Regions from separate parts of the Bradyrhizobium sp. SZCCHNR1098 genome, predicted to be linked through region 2. Evidence: predicted binding sites of a transcription regulator. Region 2 holds the regulator's gene; the other holds the start of a gene.
The links. Region 2 encodes PhoB, which activates phosphate uptake and scavenging genes when phosphate is short. Its sites were predicted from a motif close to TGTCATNNANCTGTCAT; they were not measured.
Positions count from the first base shown of each region.

Region 1: QX135_RS02425 (alkaline phosphatase D family protein) is a predicted target of PhoB. The motif match lies at 3,315-3,331, and genes of this name have one in related genera.

Region 1 is NZ_JAUEXY010000001.1:532,056-539,859, reverse strand. It holds gene QX135_RS02435 (Crp/Fnr family transcriptional regulator) at 323-1,084, opposite strand; gene QX135_RS02430 (response regulator) at 1,253-1,627, shown strand; gene QX135_RS02425 (alkaline phosphatase D family protein) at 1,673-3,244, opposite strand; gene QX135_RS02420 (TAXI family TRAP transporter solute-binding subunit) at 3,384-4,742, opposite strand; gene QX135_RS02415 (4a-hydroxytetrahydrobiopterin dehydratase) at 4,988-5,407, shown strand; gene QX135_RS02410 (YkvA family protein) at 5,513-5,926, shown strand; gene QX135_RS02405 (TAXI family TRAP transporter solute-binding subunit) at 6,056-7,234, opposite strand; gene QX135_RS02400 (hypothetical protein) at 7,384-7,804, opposite strand, start outside.
Region 2 is NZ_JAUEXY010000011.1:199,922-207,725, forward strand. It holds gene QX135_RS23345 (HoxN/HupN/NixA family nickel/cobalt transporter) at 1-604, opposite strand, end outside; gene QX135_RS23350 (trypsin-like serine protease) at 775-2,091, opposite strand; gene phoB (phosphate regulon transcriptional regulator PhoB) at 2,237-2,944, opposite strand; gene phoU (phosphate signaling complex protein PhoU) at 2,961-3,677, opposite strand; gene pstB (phosphate ABC transporter ATP-binding protein PstB) at 3,708-4,529, opposite strand; gene pstA (phosphate ABC transporter permease PstA) at 4,526-5,407, opposite strand; gene pstC (phosphate ABC transporter permease subunit PstC) at 5,411-6,418, opposite strand; gene pstS (phosphate ABC transporter substrate-binding protein PstS) at 6,506-7,516, opposite strand.

The sequences.
Region 1 (7,804 bases), on a different contig from region 2:
TCAAGCTGTTAGCTTTACGACGCGCGCTCGCGAAACTCGTTCGGCGGCAGGGGCCGGCAGCCCCAAATAGGAAGCCCGGCCAATCGACCGGGCAGACCTCACGCGTTGCGGCGCAATATAGGCAGAAAATGCCAAAAAACAATGACTGCTTTCAGGAACGAGGAGCGGTTTCCGAGCGGCTGGCTAACGCCTCCGCGACCGCACGCTTCCGGGCGGCGCGGTAGAAGACGAGACCAACCACTCCGACCGGCAATCCCACGAGGACCAGCACTGACAGCCGTCGGCTGCGCCTATGCGCGGAAAGTAAAAAACGCCTGCGGGCTCAGCCCGTCGCAGCCTGCTCGGTCGGATAGACGCCGCGCAGGACCTCCTCGAAATGGGTCTTCACGGCTTCGTTGCACAGGCAGGAGCGGCGCTTCAGCGCGTCGAAGTCGCGCACCATGAAGGCGCCGCGGCGGGTTTCGAGAATGCCCTCGGCTCGGAAGGTCTGGACGACCCGGCTGACATAGCTGCGGCCGACGCCGAGCAGCGTCGCCAGCTGCTCATGCGTCAGCGGCACGATCGGCTCGCCGTCGGTGCGGTCCATCGCGGCCACGATCCACTTCGCCGTCCGCTGCTCGATCGAATGAATCGCGTTGCAGGCGGTCGACTGGAACATCTGCGCCAGCATGCAATCGGCGTAGCGCGCGAACACGTTGCGGAGCGTCTTGGATTGCAGCTTGGCGGCCGCCAGGCGGGACAGTGGCAGCCGTGCAAACGGGCCGCCGAACTTGACGACGATCCGCGTATAGGCCGGCAGGAAGCCCTCGCTGACGATGCCGCCGACGGCGCCCTCGCGGCCGACCAGGATGGTCTCGACGTCGCGGCCGTCCTCATTGGGGACGAGATAGGACGTGAGCGCCGGCCCACAGGGAAAATGCACGATCTGCACGTCGTCCCCGGGACTGTAGAGCAGATCGTTCGGCGTTGCCTCGTCCTCCACCAGATACGGCGAAATCAGCGCGTAGTCGGCCGCACTCAGCCGCAGCAGCAGGTTGTTGTGGGGCCGCTCCCGGTTCAGCGTGGTCACACCCTGGCTCAGCATCGTCATCCCCTGCGCGCAACGCATGTGCGTGATTCGTGCTCCTTGTGTTCACAAGTGCACCGACACAGGAACTCTGATATGCTGCCTTGGTTCCAGGAACCCGCCAGCGCACTCAAGAGGAGACGCCGGCTGCGGCGCCCATCCCTCATCCTGGAACCCGCAGATCCCATGACCAGCTCGCAATCAGGCGTGCCCGAGCTTTATCAACATGTGCTGGTCGTCGAAGACGACCCCATCATTGCGCTCGGATTGGAAGACACGATTACCGACCTCGGCGTTCCCGACATCAGGATCGCAGCCGACGTCGCGACCGCGCTCGCCATGATCGCGGAGCGCACCCCGCAATTCGCATTGCTCGATGTCGGCCTGGTCCGCGAAAAGAGCTTTGCGATTGCCGAGCGGCTGACGGCGCTCGGCATTCCCTTCGCCTTCTCCACCGGCTATGGCGCCGACCGCGTGCCGGCCGCGTTCGCCGACCGGCCACGGCTGCCGAAGCCTTGCCCGACCGACGCGCTGGAGGCGGTGCTGCGGCGACGCGATTAGTTGCCGTCGCCGCACGCGATCGTCCTGCCGCCGAACAACGACAGCTCAGCCCAGCTTCGGATCGAGCGTGGTCGACCACAGCGCGACGTCGGCGCGATCGCGCAGGGTCACGGTCATCTGGCCCGTGGCGCCCTCGATCTTGACGTGGCCGAAGAACTGCATGCCGGCCGATGGCGGCAGGTTCTGCTTATCGAGGCCCGGCGCCTTGATGAAGCGCACCTCGGGGCCGAAGGTGTTGTCGAGCTCGTTCGGACCGAACGTGCCGGCATGCAGCGGACCGGAGACGAACTCCCAGAACGGCTCGAAGTCCTGAAACTGCGCCTTGTTCGGATCATAATAGTGCGCGGCCGCGTAGTGCACGTCCGCCGTCAGCCACACCGTGTTCTGGATCGGCGCCGTCTTGATGAAGCGCAGGATCTCGGCAATCTCGAGCTCGCGGCCGCGCGCCGGGCCGTCCCCTTGGGCAATCGCTTCCGAGCCCTTCTTGTTGGCCGCGTCGTCATAGACGATGATGCTGAGCGGCATGTCGGAGGCGATCACCTTCCAGGTCGCGCGCGAATTGAGCAGCGCCTGCTTCAGCCAGCGCATCTGCTCCGGCCCGATGAAGTAGGACGCCGGACCATATTTGTCCTCGAGATTGGGACCGTTGGCGCCGCGGTAGCTGCGCTCGTCGAGCACGAACACGTCGAGATGCGGGCCGTAATTGATCGTGCGATAGACGCGCCCCGGCTCGATGATGCTCTCGCGCATGGGATACATCTCGTGAAAGGCGCGCGCCGCGCGGGCCGCGAGCAGCTGGATGTTGCGCTCCTTGTAGCTGGCCGGCAGCTCCTTGGAGGCCGACCAGTTGTTGGTGACCTCATGATCGTCCCACTGCACGAAGATCGGCACTTCGGCATTGAAGGCGCGGACGTTCTCGTCGAGGAAATTGTATTTGTGAGCGGCACGGAACTCGTCGAGCGTTTCGGCGACCTTCGCCTTCTCTTCCACGGTGAGGTTCTTCCACACCTTGCTGTCCGGCAGCTTCACCTCGGACTTGATCGGGCCGTCGGCATAGATGGTGTCGCCGGAATGCAGGAAGAAGTCCGGGCGGTGCTTCTTCATCGTCGAGAAGGTGAACATGCCGCCATCGTCGGGGTTGATGCCCCAGCCCTGCCCCGCCACGTCGCCGCCCCAGACGAACGAGACGTCACGCTTGTTGCCTGGCGCGGTGCGGAAGCGGCCGGCCACGGCCTCGCTTTCGACCGCGGTATGCGACAGGTCGCGGAACTTGACACGATAGAAAATGTCCTGGCCGCTCGGAAGGCCGTCGATCAGCATCTTGGCCGTGAAGTCGCTTTCCGGAAGCGCGGCGATCGGTGGCAGCGCTCGCGCGTCCTTGAACGACTCGGTGGTCGCCACCTCGACCAGCATCTGCGACGGCCGATCGGCACGCGCCCAGACCACGCCGCCATCCATGCCGACGTCGCCGGACTGCACGCCATGCGTGATCTGCGGCCGGTCGGCGGCGCGGCTCAGATAGGGCATCGCCAGCGTCGTGACGCCGGCTGCGGCGGCCGTCGACAGGAAGCGGCGGCGGGACAGGGCGGCGTGCGGTCGAGGAATGCGAAGCGTCATGCGGATCTCCTGATCGGATCGCGCGCGGGAGCAGGCGCGAGCCACGGCCCGGCAGACCTAGAAAAGATTGATGACGCTGGAATTACACGCGGCGTCTTGGGCAGCGCGCGACACCGCCGCAAGGGGAGCGTGGCAGACCTCAGGTGCCGGCGGCACGCAACTGCGCGCCGGTTCGCTGCAGATTGGCGGGCATGCTCATCAGGATGAGCTTGCGATCGGCGACCGCGTTGTGGAATTGCTCAAGCGCGATGTTGAAGGCGGTCAACGCCGCGTGCTCGATCGCGCCGTCCTCGAAGCAGGTCAGCGTGTTGCGCAGGATCTCGTCGGCCTCGGCCTGGAGCTGATCGAGCTCCTCGGTCGAATCGCACTTGCGCGCGATCGTGATCATCTCCAGCAGACGATCGCGCAGCGAGGTGTTGATGGTGCGTTCGTCGCGCTTGAGATAGCCGGCGAACCACGCGCCGGCCGAGCCCATCGCCGAAAGCGCCATCAGGCTCCACCAGATGTAGTCGCTGTAGCGGTCGAGGAAGGTCTTCTCCTCGCCATCGACGAAGGCCGCCGCGCCGGGATGGACGGGGATCGCGGCGTCCTTGTCGGTGTCCGGCGTCTCGATCTTGGCGGCAAGCGGAAATTCCGACATCAGCTGCTGGCGCACCGAGAACAGCTGATGCGTGAACGTCGAGACCGTCGATTCGGCGAGGCCCTTGCGTGCCACGATGTGGTGATTGAAGCTGATCGTCTTCACTTCATCTTCAGGGCGATCGGGCGCCCCGCCGAACGCGCCGGCCGGAATCTCGGTGGCCTCGTATTCGGGATGGTTCTGTGCGATGGCTCCGGCGGAATCGATGGCCAGGAAGGTGGGGGGGCCGCCCTCCCTGGTGGCGGCGGCGATCGCATCCGCCGTGATCTTGCTGTTGATGGGACCGGCCGCCAGATAGACATCGGCCCTCTGGCTTCGGACTGCTTCGGCGGCCTCGGTGATCGGGAATTGGACGATCTCGACCTTGCCGGGGTCGACGCCATATTGGCGCAGGATGACCTTCAGCAGGTTCGCGTTCGCCGGCGTCCGGCCGATGATGCCGACTTTGTGGCCCGCGAGCTGCGAGATCTTCGTGATCTTGGCGCCACCCTTGCGGCTCTTGCCCTTGCCGGACGAGGGCACCCAGAGGACGACGACGTTCTTGCGCAGCGTCGCTACCGCCTGTGCGTTCTTTGGGACCTCCAGGTCGCCCCGCACGATCGCAAGGTCGACCTTGGCGGCGGCCAGCGCCTGCGCGCTCTCGGCGGCGCCCTCGGTCGGAACCGGCCGCAGCCTGACGGAGGCGTGCGACTGGGAAAAGGCCTGGGTCAGGGCCTGGACGACCTTCAGGTCGTCGCTGTTGGGCGGACCGACCGCGATCTTGAGCACCACGGGACGCATCGCAAAATAGTAGGCACCCGTCAAAGCGCCGACGACCGCGAGGATCCCGGCGATGACGATGAACACGGCAGGGCGCATCCGTGAGCGCTGCGCTGGCGTGGTCTGAGTATCTACCAGATTCCGTCCTCCGGTGGTCCCAGGCCGGGCGACGCCACCGGCGGCTTCGTCTGGCCACGTCGTCCTTCGATAGAGCTGAACTGTAGCAAATTTCTTGTCCGCCCGGGGTGACATCTGCGTCATGGTTACCACCGCGCCAGTTACCGCAGGATCGGGGCAGTTCCGAGCCCCTCCGGCACGGCGCCTGTGACAAGGCTCTGATCGGGATGCGTTTTCGGCTAGTCTTGGCAACCGGACACCGGCGCGATCCAGCCGGAGGTAGCCCCGCAATCGCCCGTACGCTGCCACGTGTCCGGTCGATTGCACCACAAGAGGAGATCGAGATGCCGCAACGATTGTCGGCGGAGGCACGCGCCACCGCCCTGCGGGAGCTTCCCGACTGGTCCGAGCTGGAGGGCCGTGAGGCCATCGCCCGCACCTTCACGTTCAAGAACTTCAACGAAGCGTTCGGCTTCATGACCCGGGTCGCGCTGGTCGCCGAGAAGCACGACCATCATCCCGAGTGGCGCAACGTCTACCGCACCGTCGAGGTGGTCCTCACGACCCATGACGCAGGCGGCGTGACCACGCGCGACATCGAGCTCGCCAAGGCGATGGATGCGATCGCCGCAACGATGCGCGGCTGAGGCCTTGGCGACGACGGCACGCGCCTTGCGGCCGGCGTCGCCATCACCACATCCGAGGGCGAGGACCGCGCCTCCAGCGCCGTCTGGAACCGGAGATCGGACATCATGTCGGATGCGACCGACTACAACGTTGGCTTCGAGCCCGCGGAGCGGCTGGCCCGGGATCGCGAGACCCTTCGCCGCCGTTTCTGGATCAAGTTCAAGAAGGTTGTCGCGCGGTTGCCGTTCGCCGAGGAGCTGCTTGCGGCGTATTACTGCGCCTTCGACAAGGAGACGCCGCGGCACGTCCAGGTCGCCCTGCTCGGCGCCATCGCCTACTTCGTCGTGCCGTTCGACTTCATGCCTGACGTGTTGCCCATCCTCGGCTTCACCGACGACGCGGCGGTGCTCGCCACCGCCATCCGCATGGTCGCCTCGAACATCACGCCCGACCATCATGCCGCGGCCCGCGCCGTACTCGCGCGGCTGGCGGCAGACAAGAACGCTGACGTCGCGAAGGACGGCGAGAATATCGGCTGACGGCGGCTCGGGCCGGCAAGCCGGGTTCCCGCAGTCAGCGCCTCGGACGGGCACAACGGCAAACGACAGCAAAAAGCCCCGCGTTCGCGGGGCTTTTCTCCTGATGGGACCTCGTTGAACGCTACGAGCTCAGCGCTGGCCGCGCGCCTGGGCGCGGGCGCTGCCGGTCTTCTCGGCCTCCCAGGCCTGGTACTGCTTGAACAGCGCCTCGCGGTCGGCCTCGCTCGGCATCGCCCTGCCGGCGCTGCTCTGCTTCAGGAAGTCATCGAAGCGGTCGCGCTGTGCGCCTTCCATGGCATGGCTCTCCAGCCATTTGCTCGCGGACGGCAGCCGCTGCCAGCCGGCCAGCGGTGCCGACAGCGAGACCTCCTTCCACTTCGGATGGAACGGCGGATTCTGGAATGCCGGGAATTTGGTGAAGAAGGCATCGACGAAGGTCGCGAGCTTGCGATAGCGGTCGGTGTTCGGCGCCCAATTATAGGCGGCGAGCACGGCCGGCACAGCGATCGTGTCGACCTTCTCGCCCTCGGCGATCAGGTTCGGATAGTCCTTCGCGGTCAGGGTCGCCGGCAGGTAGTCGGTCTGCAGCGGTCGATCGTAATCGACGTTGACGAGATGGAAGCGGCCGTCGTTGACGAAGGTGCTGACCGACTTGTAGGGCTTGCCGCCGACCACGATGACGGCATCGAGCTCGCCGCGCTTCAGCTTCTCCATCGCGATGCGCTGCTCGATATAGGCGAAGTTGGCGCGCAGGCCCAACCGCTCGAACACCGTCAGCGCCGTGACGAAGGTGCCGCCATTCGGCAGGTCGACGCTGACCCGGCGGCCTTCGAGGTCACGCAGCGTGCGCACCGCGCGTGGCGCGATGACCTGCATCTCCTCGTTGTAGAGCTTGGTGACGTAGGTGAACTGCCGCTTGATGTCCTTGGCGAAGCCCTTGCGCTCGAGATAGTCGAGCGTGTCGGCTCGGACGATGCCGAGATCGACACCCTGCAGGAACAGGATGTCGGCCACGCTCTGGACCGAGCCGCGGCCGACGATCGGCAAGACGCGCAGATTGTTGCCGTCATCGAGCAGCGAGGCCAGGTCGGCGCCGAACTGCACATAGGTGCCGCCGATGGTGCCGGTGATGAGCGTCACCGTGTTGGCGTTCAGCGCCTGCTTGGTCTGCACCGAGCCGAACTGGAAGATCGCCTTGAGGCTGTCGCTCACCTTGGCGGGGTCGAACTCGCCTTCCTCGGCGTGGGCAGCAAAGCCGCACGCTATCATCATCATTGCGGCTACGGCCGCTCCAACAACACGTCGCATCTGTCCCCCTCGATGTAAGGTTGGCACATGTTTACGAGCCGGAACGCGGGCAGCACCAAGTCTCGCCTGGCGTCGCCCATGAACGGACTCGAAAATCACGCGTGAAACAAAAAAATGAAACGGGGCGGCATCGCTGCCGTCACGAGCGTTCAGTTCTGCAACTGATCGAGCCTGCGCTGCGCTTCGGTCGAGCCGAGCTGGGCGGCGCGGCGGTACCAGTTGCGCGCCGCAGCCGGATCGGCATTGATGTTGCGGATGTCCTTCGTTCCCAGCACGTGCGGATCGTAGGTCTGCGCAAGCATCAGCGCCGCGGCCGGTTCTTGCGCCTCGGCGGCGCGCTCCAGCAGCAGTCGCGCCGGCGGAATGTCGCCCGCGGCCAGCAGGCTCTTGGCGCGTTTCATGATGCCCGCGAGCTCGTCGGGATCGAGCCGGCGGACCTGCGCGGGCGGCGGAGCAGCGGTCACGGCGCCGAGGCCGGGTGCAACGATTGCCGATCCCGCGCCAGGCGAATTGATCGAGGATGGCTCCATCGCGCTCGGGGCCGGCGCGGACGGTGCCGTGGCGAAGCTC
Region 2 (7,804 bases):
GGAAGCCGAGCGGATACATGTGCCAGGCGCGTCCCACCAGGCGGAGCACGGGGCGCAGCAGGCGGATGAGGATGCCCCGTCCGCTGTTTCCGGCTGTTTCCATCTCGGACTGCGGCTGTGCGGCGCGGCGCCAGAGGTTCACGAACAGAATGAGGTTCGCCAACGCGATAAGCAGCAGGAAGCCGGCCGACACCGACGTGCCGATGACGCCGCCGATCGCCCTGATCGCACTCTCTTCATCCAGGAGGTCGGCGCCGGCGATGAGGCTCACGACGATGGTGGCGATGACGACGACGCTGGAATGGCCGAGCGCAAAATAGAGGCCGGCGGCGCGCGGAGGGTTACCGTCCTGCACCAGCTTCCGCACGACGTTGTCGATCGCCGCGATGTGATCCGCATCGACCGCATGGCGCAGTCCGAGCAGCCAAGCCAGCATCGCGGTGCCGACGATGGCGGGCCGGTCGGCGTAGAGCGCGAATGCCCAGGCCCAGGCGAGCGCGTTGGCCGCGACCAGCCCGCCGACGAGCGCAACGTTGCGGCCGGGCTGCGACCGCCACCACAGCAGCCGCGCGGCCCGAGGATGATCAATTGGAACAATCGTCATACTCGGACTATAGCAAGAGCCAGGCCAGTTCGGTAAGGCCCCGCTGCAGGCGAAAGCTGCAGGAAAACCTGGGTGGCGCTTCCCGGACCGCCCTCTCGCTTGGCAACCCGCTATCCAGTCACGCACAGATCATGACCAGCGGCGGGACCTCGTCTCTCTCGCTCCTTCCCTCACCGCGCCGAGGCACTCTGTGCCGCGATCTCGCGCCGCACGACCGCCTCGAAGCGGCTCGCGGGGGCGGCGAACATCAGCCGGGTCTCCTCGTGGAACGCCGAGAAGATGCCGACCACGGCCGGCTCCCCGCCGACCTCGGCCAGGATCGGCGAGCCCGAATAGCCGAAATTGGCCAGGCAATGCACTGTCAGCAGCCGGGCATCCCCGGTCATGCCGGCGCTGCAATTGCGCTGGCCGGTCGGCGAATAGCGCCGCTCCTGGCCGTAGCCGATCTCGGAGATGGTGCCGGCCGTCGTCGCAGCCTGCAATTCCTCGCGGGTCAGCGCCTTGACCGCGACCGGCTTCGACGGCAGCGCGTCCTTCAGCACAATCAGCGCCCAATCGGCGGGCGAGCGGTCGAGCGACCATCTGTCGTGCCGGGTCGGAACGAAATCGGGCGCCACGATCAGCTTGTCGGCGACCGACGATGCCGCCGGCGTGCCACGGTTCATGCCGGCCAGGAAGCGGACGTTGCCGGGGCTGACCTGCGCCACGCCGTTGAAGACGCAATGCGCGGCGGTGAGCACGACGCGCGGCGCGACCAGCGTGCCGGTGCACCAGCCGCCGCTCGAGTATTGCGCGACGGTGACGACGCCGATCGACGACGCCGGCCAGGAGGTGGGATCGACGACCTCGCCGATGTGGCGATCGAGCCCGAGCAGTTGCTCCGGACGCGGAGTGGCAATGCCCGCATCCGCCGATTCCGGTTTCGGCTGCCAGGACGCAATGGCGCTCTGGGCCTGGACGCGCTGCGGCTCGGTCAACCTGACCCGCTGCACGTCGCGGCCGGCCGATCGCACGCCGCTACGGCCCGCCATCACCAGCCAGGCATAGCCCTGCACGACGTCCTGCTTTGCGCCACGGCCGTCGAGCAGCATCAGGCCGAGCATGTATTGCGACTGGGCGAAGCCCTGCGCCGCCGCGCGGCTGAACCAGCGACTGGCTTCGCCGTAGTTGGAGGCAACACCCTCGCCGTTGACGTAGGCGATGCCGAGATAGTGTTGCGCGACGGCGAGCCCCTGATCGGCGGCCTTGCGGTACCAGGCCAGCGCCTCGCTCGGATTACGCGGCACGCCCCAGCCGAAGGCGTGCATGAAGCCGACGTCGAACTGCGCCCGCGCATCGCCCTTGGCGGCCAGCGGCAGCAGCCGTCGCATCGCCGCCGCATGCTGCCCGTTGCCTGCCGCCGCGACCGCGTCTTCGAGCTCGGCGGCCGGGGCGCCCGCCAAGCTGCCGAGCAGCATGACAAGAGATATGATGATGGTCTTGATCAAGGGCGTCCGCTGGGACCGAAACATCGTGACGGGCCACGAAGCAGACACGATCAAGACGGCGGCGGCGTGGCGGAAAGCGGACCGCGATCTCCTCAATCGGGCCCGCTCGCGCCTCACACCTTCTTCATCCTCACGCCCATCGCCCTTACACCTGCTCGCTCTTGGCGAAGCGATCATCGAGCGCATAACCGGCGCCGCGCACGGTGCGGATCGGGTCCTGCTCGCGACCGGGATTGAGCAGCTTGCGCAGGCGGCCGATATGGACGTCGACGGTGCGCTCGTCGATGTAGATGTCGCGGCCCCAGACGCTGTCGAGCAGCTGTTCGCGGCTGAACACGCGGCCGGGGTGCTCGAGGAAGAATTCGAGCAGGCGGTATTCGGTCGGGCCGAGATCGATCGGCCGCCCCGAGCGCGCCACGCGGCGTTTCTCGCGGTCGAGCTCGATGTCGCCATAGGACAGCACGGTTGCCAGCCGCTCCGGGCTCGCCCGCCGCAGCAGGCCTTTCACGCGCGCCAGGAGCTCCGGCACCGAGAACGGCTTGACGATGTAGTCGTCGGCGCCAGTGGCGAGTCCGCGCACGCGCTCGCTCTCCTCGCCGCGCGCCGTCAGCATGATGATCGGCAGTTGCCGGGTCTCGGTCCGCGCGCGCAGGCGGCGGCACAGCTCGATGCCGGAGAGGCCCGGCAGCATCCAGTCGAGCACGACGAGATCCGGAACGCGCTCCTTCAGCCGCGTGTCGGCCTCGTCGCCGCGCGCCACGGTCTCGACCTCGTAGCCTTCGGCCTCGAGGTTGTAGCGCAGCAGCGTCGTCAGCGCCTCCTCGTCCTCCACCACCAGAATTCGGGCGCCCATGTCTGAACCGTCTCTCTTAGTTACCGGGAATCGTCGTCGCGAAGCTCGTCATGTCGCCCTTCGGGCGCTTGTCCATGATCTGCTGGCCTTCGATCATATAGAATACAGTCTCGGCGATGTTGGTCGCGTGATCGCCGATGCGCTCGATGTTCTTGGCGCAGAACATCAGGTGGATGCAGAACGAGATGTTGCGCGGATCCTCCATCATGTAGGTCAGGAGCTCGCGGAACAGCGAGGTGCAGATGGCGTCGACTTCCTCGTCGCCCTTCCACACCGTCATCGCCGCCGGCAGGTCATGCGCAGCATAGGCGTCCAGCACCGTCTTGACCTGCGACTGCACCAGATCGGTCATGTGCTCGAGGCCGCGGATCAGCTTCAGCGGATGGAAGTCGCTCTCCAGCGCCGCGACGCGCTTGCCGATGTTCTTGGCGAGGTCGCCGATGCGCTCCAGATCGGTCGCCACGCGCATCGCGCCGACGATCTCGCGCAGGTCGACCGCCATCGGCTGGCGACGGGCGATCGTGAGCACGGCGCGCTCCTCGATGATGCGCTGCAGCTTGTCGACCTCGGCGTCGGTGGCGACCACCTTCTGGCCGAGCGCGATGTCGCGCCGCACCAGCGCATCGACGGAATCGACGATCAGCCGCTCCGCGAGGCCGCCCATCTCCGATACCAGACGGGTGAGGTCCTGCAGATCGCTGTCGAACGCCTTGGCGGTATGTTCACTGGCCATGATGATCTCCTGAAGACAATGTCGTCGGCGTCAGCCGAACCGGCCGGTGATGTAATCCTGGGTCCGCCGATCGCTCGGCGAGGTGAAGATCTTGCTGGTGTCGTCGAACTCGATCAGTTCGCCGAGATACATGAAGGCGGTCTTGTCGGAGACGCGCGCCGCCTGCTGCATGTTATGCGTCACGATGGCGATCGTATAGTTTTCGGCGAGTTCCTGGATCAGCTCCTCGACCTTGGCGGTCGAGATCGGATCGAGCGCCGAGCACGGCTCGTCGAACAGGATCACCTCGGGACGGACCGCGACCGTGCGCGCGATGCACAGGCGCTGCTGCTGGCCGCCTGACAGCGACAGGCCCGAGGCGTTGAGCTTGTCCTTGACCTCGTTCCACAGCGCGCCGCCGCGCAGCGCCTTCTCGACCCGGTCGTCCATCTCCGACTTCGATATCTTCTCATAGAGGCGGATGCCGAAGGCGATGTTCTCGTAGATCGTCATCGGGAACGGCGTCGGCTTCTGGAACACCATGCCGACCCGGGCGCGCAGCAGATTCAGATCGAGCTTGGGATCGAGGATGTTGGTGTTGTCGAGCATCAGCTGCCCGGTCGCCCGCTGGCCCGGATAGAGATCGTACATCCGGTTGAAGACGCGCAGCAGCGTGGACTTGCCGCAGCCGGACGGGCCGATGAACGCGGTGACGCGGTTGGTGCCCAGCGACAGGTTGATGTTCTTCAGCGCGTGATGGTCGCCGTAGTAGAAGTTGAGGTTGCGCGCAGTCACCTTGGCCGGCGCATCCGGAAGCGCCTTGCCGTGAAGAGCGTGATTGGGCTGACTGACGGAGACGGACAGTTCGGTCATTTGGTGTTCCTCTCGGCGCCGAGAATGCGTGCACCGATGTTCAGGGCGAGCACGGCCAGAGTGATGAGAAGGGCTCCGCTCCAGGCCAGTTGTTTCCAGTAGGCATAAGGGCTCTGGACGAAATTGTTGATGGTGACGGGCAGGTTCGCCATCGTCTTGGAAAGGTTGAGGCTCCAGAACTGGTTCGACAGCGCGGTGAATAGCAGAGGCGCGGTCTCGCCGGCGACGCGGGCGGTGGCAAGCAGCACGCCGGTGATGAGGCCCGACCGCGCCGCCCGATAGGCGATGCGGCGGATCACCAGCGAGCGCGGCAGGCCGAGCGCCGAGGCCGCCTCGCGCAGCGGGTTGGGCACCAGCAGCAGCATGTCCTCGGTGGTGCGCAGCACCACGGGTATGACGATGACCGCCAGCGCCAGCGAGCCCGCAAGCGCGGAGAAGCCGCCCATCGGCACCACCACCGCGCCGTAGATGAACAGGCCGATGATGATCGAGGGCGCCGACAGCAGGATGTCGTTGATGAAGCGGATCACCGAGGTCAGGCGGTCGTTGCGGCCGTATTCGGCGAGATAGGTGCCGGCGAACAGGCCGAGCGGCGCGCCGATGCCGACGCCGATGATCGTCATGATCAAGGAGCCGACGATGGCGTTGCGCAGGCCGCCTTCGCTGGAGCCGGGCGGCGGCGTGTCGGCGGCAAAAACCTGCAGGCTGAGGCCGGCGAGTCCGTTATAGAACAGCGTGAACAGGATCAGCGCCAGCCAGGTGACGCCGAACATCGCGGCGGCGACGCAGAGGCCGCGGATCACGATGTCCCTGCGGCGCCGGCGCGCATAGATCGGATTGACCGGCGCATCGAGTGTAAGCGTATCAGCGCTGGACATGGCTTATTTTCCCGCCTTGGCTTCGAGCCGCATGAGCATCAGGCGCGCGCTCGCCAGCACGAAGAAGGTGAGCACGAACAGCAGCAGACCGAGCAGGATCAGGCTCGACTGGTGCAGCCCGTCGCTCTCCTGGAATTCGGAGGCGATCGCGGCCGAGATCGTGGTGCCCGGCGCGAAGATCGAGGATGAGATCCGGAACGAGTTGCCGATGATGAAGGTCACCGCCATCGTTTCGCCGAGCGCACGGCCCAGCGCCAGCATGACGCCGCCGATGACGCCGACGCGGGTGTAGGGAATGACGACGCTGCGCACGACCTCCCAGGTGGTGCAGCCGACCCCGTAGGCGGCTTCCTTCAGCACCGGCGGGACGGTCTTGAACACGTCGACCGAGATCGAGGTGATGAACGGCAGCACCATGATCGCCAGGATCAGCGAGGCGTTGAACAGGCTGAGATAGGACGGCGGACCGGCGAAGATGTCCTGCAGCACGGGGATGCCGGCGCAGAGATTGATCATAAACGGCTGGAACGTATAGGCCAGGAACGGGCCCAGCACGAAGAAGCCCCACATGCCGTAGATGATCGAGGGAATGCCGGCGAGCAGCTCGATGGCAAGTCCGATCGGACGGCGCAGCCATTGCGGGCACAGCTCGGTGAGGAAGATCGCAATGCCCAGACCGACCGGAATGGCGATCAGCATCGCAATGAAGGACGTGACCAAGGTGCCGTAGATCGGGCCGAGCGCGCCGAGCACCGGCGGATCGGCCGACGGCGCCCAGCGCCGCGTCCACAGGAATTCGAAGCCATATTCTCTCATGGCCGGCCATGCGCCGACGATGAGCGACAGGATGATGCCGCCCAGGATCAACAGGACGGAGATCGCGGACAGCCGCGTGATCCAATAGAAGGTCACGTCGCCGAGCTTGAAGGCGTTGAGCGCGCGTGCCCGGTCATAGGGTCCGGCAGCGGCCGCGATATCGCTGACTTCGGTCTGAACCGCCACCTCTGCCAATTCTGCCCCCTGTTCCTTGGACACGCCGCAACCCCGGTAGCGTCCCTCCCCCGGAGGCCGGGAGAGGGGATTTTCGATACGTCCAGCTCAGCTCTTGATGTCGGCCGACCAGGTCTTCTCGATCAGCTTCACGACGCTGTCGGGCATCGGGATGTAGTCGAGCTCCTCAGCCATCTTGCCGCCCTTCTCGAACGACCACTTGAAGAACTTGATGGCTTCGCCGGACGCCGCCTTGTCGGCCGGCTCCTTGTGCATCAGGATGAAGGTCGCCGCCGTCATCGGCCAGGACTTGTCGCCGGGCTGGTTGGCGAGGATCACGTAGTAGCCGGGGGCCTTGGCCCAGTCGGCATTCGCGGCCGCGGCCTGGAAGGCCTCGACGGTCGGCTGCACGGTCTTGCCGGCTTTGTTCATCATGCCGGTGTAGGTGAGCTTGTTCTGCTTGGCATAGGCGTACTCGACATAGCCGATCGAGTTCTTGGTCTGGCCGATGTTGCCGGACACACCCTCGTTGCCCTTGGCGCCGACACCGACCGGCCACTCGACGGCGGTGTTGAAGCCGATCTTGCTCTTCCAGTCGGCGCTCACCTCGGAGAGGTAGTAGGTGAAGTTGAAGGTCGTGCCCGAGCCGTCGGAGCGGCGGACCACGGCGATCGCATCGGACGGCAGCTTGACGCTGGGGTTGAGCTTCTTGATCGCGGCGTCATCCCACTTGGTGATCTTGCCGAGATAGATGTTGGCGAGCGTCTCGCCGTCCAGCACCATCTCGCCCGGCTTCACGCCCTCGAGGTTGACGACCGGCACGATGCCGCCCATCACCATCGGCCACTGCACCAGGCCGTCCTTCTCGAGCTGCTCGGCCTTGAGCGGCGCGTCGGTGGCGCCAAAGGTCACGGTCTTGGCCTGGATCTGCTTGATGCCGCCGCCAGAACCGATCGACTGGTAGTTCAGACCGTTGCCGGTCTCCTTCTTGTAGGCGTCCGCCCACTTGGAATAGATCGGGAACGGGAACGTCGCGCCCGCACCGGTAATGTCGGCAGCGAAGGCCGACGTCGATGCGGCGACCAAGCCGGCAGCGACGATAGCTTTGACGAAATTCATAGCTGGTCTCCATGCTTGGGAAGCGAAGCGCCATCTGCGCCCGATTGCGCTTCCCCGGCCGCTTTACGGGGCCTCAGTGTGGCTTTTATAAAGGTTCGATGACAGTCGGATGACAGTCACAAGCCGTTGATAAGTATTGATCTTTCGATCCAACTCCGAATTTCTACGGGCCAACCGACATATTGCGGCGGGCTGCGGCACCTCGCGTCCGTGCGAGCGTCGCTCCCCCCGGGGACAGACCATCACCGCCGTCATCGCCCGCGCGGGCGGGCGAACCAGCATACCACC